DNA from 2 places in the Shewanella alkalitolerans genome. Region 1 is predicted to be linked to the other one. Evidence: predicted binding sites of a transcription regulator. Region 1 holds the regulator's gene; the other holds the start of a gene.
The links. Region 1 encodes sigma-54, which starts transcription at its own class of promoters, with help from an activator protein. Its sites were predicted from a motif close to GTTGGCACGNNNNTNGNNT; they were not measured.

Region 1 (2,202 bases):
GTCCGCATGTTCGGATGTTGCGAACACTTCTCCGCCACGGAGATGTAACTTTGCCTCAACCTTCTGTTGCAACTTTTCGACATTTAATACAACGTGCACATTATTGATCTGATCGAAATGACGTTCAAGCTTTGTGAATTTCTCTTCGATGTAGCTTCGTAGAGATTGGGTGATCTCGATATGGTGCCCAGTCAGGTTTATTTGCATAAAGATAGTCCTCCAGTTTCCAGGTTTGTTTTATAAGCTCTTGCGCTGATTCGAGGGCGGTATAAGCATTGCCTCGCGATACTTGGCAATGGTGCGTCTAGCCACCTTAATCCCCTGTTCGGCCAAGAGTTGAGCCATCTTGCTGTCGCTCAATGGCTTTTTCTGGTTTTCCGCAGCAACCAGCTTCTTAATGAAGGCACGTATTGCTGTTGAAGAGCACTCTCCGCCATCGTCGGTACCGACGTGACTGGAGAAGAAGTATTTGAGCTCGAAGATCCCTCTCGGGGTATGCATATATTTTTGCGTGGTCACACGTGAGATGGTGGATTCATGCATCTCCACCGCCTCGGCGATGTCGTTCAGTACCATGGGCTTCATCGCCTCTTCGCCAAATTCGAAGAAGCCTTGCTGGAAGTCGACGATACAGTTGGTCACCTTGAGCAGGGTCTCGTTGCGACTCTCAAGGCTCTTGAGGAACCATTTGGCTTCCTGCAGGTGGCCGCGAATAAACTGGCCATCCGCTTGACTCTTAGTGCTGCGGGCCATGGCGGCATACTGCTGGTTGACGTTGATCTTGGGCATGCTGTCTGGGTTAAGCTCGACTACCCAGCGTCCCTTCTTCTTGGTGACGGTCACATCCGGGATCACGTACTCGTCGCGGCTGGCGGTGATGGCGAGGCCTGGACGGGGATTCAGGGTCTGGATCAGGGCGATGGCATCCCTCAGTTCATCTTCCTTGAGCTTGGTCTTGCGCATCAGCAGACGGAAGTCGCGTCCGGCGATGAGATCCAGGTGTTCTTTGATCAGCATGCGGGCGTTGGCTATGTGCGGTGTATCGTCGCTGTACTGGGCCAGCTGGATCGTCAGACATTCGCTGAGGTCGCGGGCCGCCACACCAATGGGGTCGAAGTGTTGTACCCGTTTGAGTACCGCCTCGACCTCGTCGAGTTCGATCTCTGGGTCGCCCATGGCCTCGAGAATATCTTCGCAGGTCTGGGTCAGGTAACCGCGCTCGTCGATGGCGTCGATGATGGCGGTGGCGATGGCCAGGTCGTTATCGGAAAAAGGGGTCAGGTTCTTCTGCCATTCCAGGTGTTCGTATAGACCTTCGCTGGTCTCGCCCTGAAAAGGCATGTCGTCGTCGCGCATGGCGCCCGAGCTTGAGTTTGGTGAGGCGGTGTAGACCTCATCCCAGGTGGTATCCACCGGCAGCTCGTCTGGCATTGAGTCTTGAGTCAGGGCGTCTGAGGTCTCGACCCCTGAATTATCCTGGCTCGAATCCAGCTCTATCTTGTCGTCGTACTTGTTGTCGAAGCTGTCGCTGACGCTATCGTCTTGCAGCTCGATGCTGGCGCTCTCCTGCTCTTCATCCAACTCCAGTAGCGGGTTGGATTCTAATGCCTGCTGGATCTCCTGCTGCAACTCTAATGACGACAACTGCAACAGACGTATGGCCTGTTGTAGCTGGGGCGTCATGGTGAGATGCTGACCCATTTTGAGCTGAAGTGACGCTTTCATCGTACTGCTATTCCCTTGTTTCTAATTATAAAATGAGAAAGCTCTGGCTATATGTGCCGGACAAATATATCGGATAGTGCCTAAAGCCACAATTAACGCATGGTTTTTCCTCTGTGGCCCCATTATAAGATTAACTATAGCTTGAATTGTTCACCTAAGTACACTGCTCGTACTTGCTGGTTGTCTAAGATTTCGGCGGGTGTGCCCTCGGCGATCAGATTACCATGGCTGACGATATAGGCTTTCTCGCAGACGTCTAATGTTTCGCGCACGTTGTGGTCGGTGATCAACACCCCCAGGCCGCGATTCTTAAGCTGCTCGATGATCTTCTTGATGTCGATAACCGAGATGGGATCGACCCCGGCGAACGGCTCGTCGAGAAGAATAAACTTAGGGTTGGCGGCAAGCGCCCTGGCGATCTCCACCCGGCGACGTTCACCGCCCGAGAGCGCCATGCCGTGGCTGTCACGGATATGG
Region 2 (2,202 bases), 1.4 Mb from region 1:
GGGTTAGCCAGATCAACAGGCCTGCCAGTAGCAGTACCTGCCAGACACGGCCGAGGTCGATATATTCATAGCCTTGGTGACCGAAGAGGAAGTTGGTATCCAGGTCGAAGTACTGCTGTACGCCAATCCATTCACCGGCCATAGAGCCCAGTACCACAACAACCAGGGCTACCCAGAGGACGTTGACGCCCAGGCGTTGGAACTTAGGCTCATATCCAGATAGCGCAGGCGCTATGTAGAGGCCTGTGCCGAGCCAGGCGGTGGCGATCCAGAATACCGCTAGCTGGGTATGCCAGGTACGAGTGACCGAGTAGGGCAGTATCTCTGCCAGTGGGATGCCGTAGAAGTTTTGCCCTTCTACCGCGTAGTGCGCCGTCACGCCTCCTAGGAGGATCTGCAGCAGGAAGAGGCCGACCGCGGTGACGAAGTATTTACCCACTGCCTTCTGTGAGGCGGTAGGCTTTTTGAGGAACAGAGGATCTTGCTCGGCAGGCTTAGGCAGCTCTTCATGTTTGCCTGAGGCGTGGTGCCATACCAGGGCGCCAATACCGGCGATAAGGGTGACGATACTCAGGATAGACCAGACGATGTTGTCTGAGGTTGGGGTGTTACCCAGCTGAGGATCGAAAGGCCAGTTGTTGGTGTAGGTATACTCTTGTCCTTCACGCTCTGTGATGGCGGCCCAGGCGCCCCAGAAGAGGAAGGCGTTGAGCTGTTGGCGACGCTCAAGGTCAGGCACTGTGCCTTCCTTCATCGCATACTGTTCGCGCAGGGTTGAGAGCTCAGGATCGTCGCCAAACAGAGACAGATAGTGGTCTGAGACCTGGGCGATGGCCTGAATACGGGTTTCAGACAGGCTGATGCGTATCTCGCCATTGGCCGAGGTAGTCAGGGTGTTGCGACGTAGGTCGTCACGCAGCGACTGCTCAAGACCGGCCTGTTTGATAGAGTCCAGCTCGTTGAAGCTTCTGCCATATTGCGCCTTGGCGGTGATATCCAACCAGGCCTGCGCCTCACGGTGCAGCCAGTCGGCGGTCCAGTCAGGGGCGACGTAAGAGCCGTGACCCCAGATAGAGCCTAGCTGGTGTCCGCCCATAGAGCGCCAAACCAGTTGACCGCGCTCAATATCGTTTTGGGTGAACAGGGGTTGACCCTGCACATCGGTAAAGGCGGTGGGGATTGGAGGTTTTTCGCGATAGATCTGACTGCCTATGCTCAGCAGTACAGAGAAGGAAGCGATAAGTACTATCAAGAGTGCTATCGCCGTTAGCCGTTGTTTATTCATAGAGCCTCTCAGCGCAATATATTGTAGGTGTGGAGTACCCTGCTATAGCAGCTAACGTGCCATACTTTTAAATCGTTGATTATTATAGAATAAGAATATATTAGTGTCTTATTAAATTGTCATAATGACAATCTAGTTAAAGTGTGAAAATGACACCGCGTGTCAAAAAGACAGTGTGTGTTTTATCTGTGTCGATTTGATACTTGTTGGGTTATGGGGAGATGTGCGGCAAATAAAAAAGCCAGCCTAAATGGCTGGCTTTTACCGAGCGACTAACGCTTTGGCAATCGGGCTAGCGATAGAGCGAAGGGTCATCCTTATTGGGACGGGTCTTGAAGCGTCTATGCAGCCACATGTATTGCGCCGGGCTGCGTTCGATGATCTCTTCTATGATGCGGTTACCCCGCTTGGCATCTTCCAGCTCGTTCTCGCCGGGGAAGTCTTCCAGCGGCGCTTGTATCTCTATGGTGTAACCCTTGTCATCTTCGTTTCGCACCACAATGAAGGGCAGCACCTTGGCCTTGCCCAGTTTGGCTAGGGTGGTGGCGCCCGTGATAGTCGCGGCCTCAGGCACGGCGAAGAAGGGGATAAATACGGCGCTTGAACGGCCGAAATCTTGGTCCGCCGTATACCAGATCACATCGGGATTGCGCAGGCTGCGCACCATCTGTCTGAGATCCCGCTTGGGAACCAGCCCTTTGTTGGAGCGCAGACGCCCCTTAACCTGAAGGTATTCCATCAGCGGATTATTGTGGGGGCGGTAGACGCCTATGCCCGGCTGAAACTGGCCGAATATGCGTGCGCCCATCTCCAGCGGCAGACAGTGTACGGCGAAGAGGATCACGCCCTGTCCGGCGGCCAGGGTCTGCTCTACATGCTCGCGGCCTTTAATGGTCATGTGGCGCTGAATGCGCTCG

Region 2: K0J45_RS03355 (nitric-oxide reductase large subunit) is a predicted target of sigma-54. The motif match lies at 1,331-1,349, and genes of this name have one in related genera.

Annotation. Positions count from the first base shown of each region.
Region 1 is NZ_CP080422.1:3,915,002-3,917,203, reverse strand. It holds gene hpf (ribosome hibernation promoting factor) at 1-207, opposite strand, end outside; gene K0J45_RS16955 (RNA polymerase factor sigma-54) at 238-1,725, opposite strand; gene lptB (LPS export ABC transporter ATP-binding protein) at 1,860-2,202, opposite strand, start outside.
Region 2 is NZ_CP080422.1:744,192-746,393, forward strand. It holds gene K0J45_RS03355 (nitric-oxide reductase large subunit) at 1-1,285, opposite strand, end outside; gene K0J45_RS03360 (LpxL/LpxP family Kdo(2)-lipid IV(A) lauroyl/palmitoleoyl acyltransferase) at 1,578-2,202, opposite strand, start outside.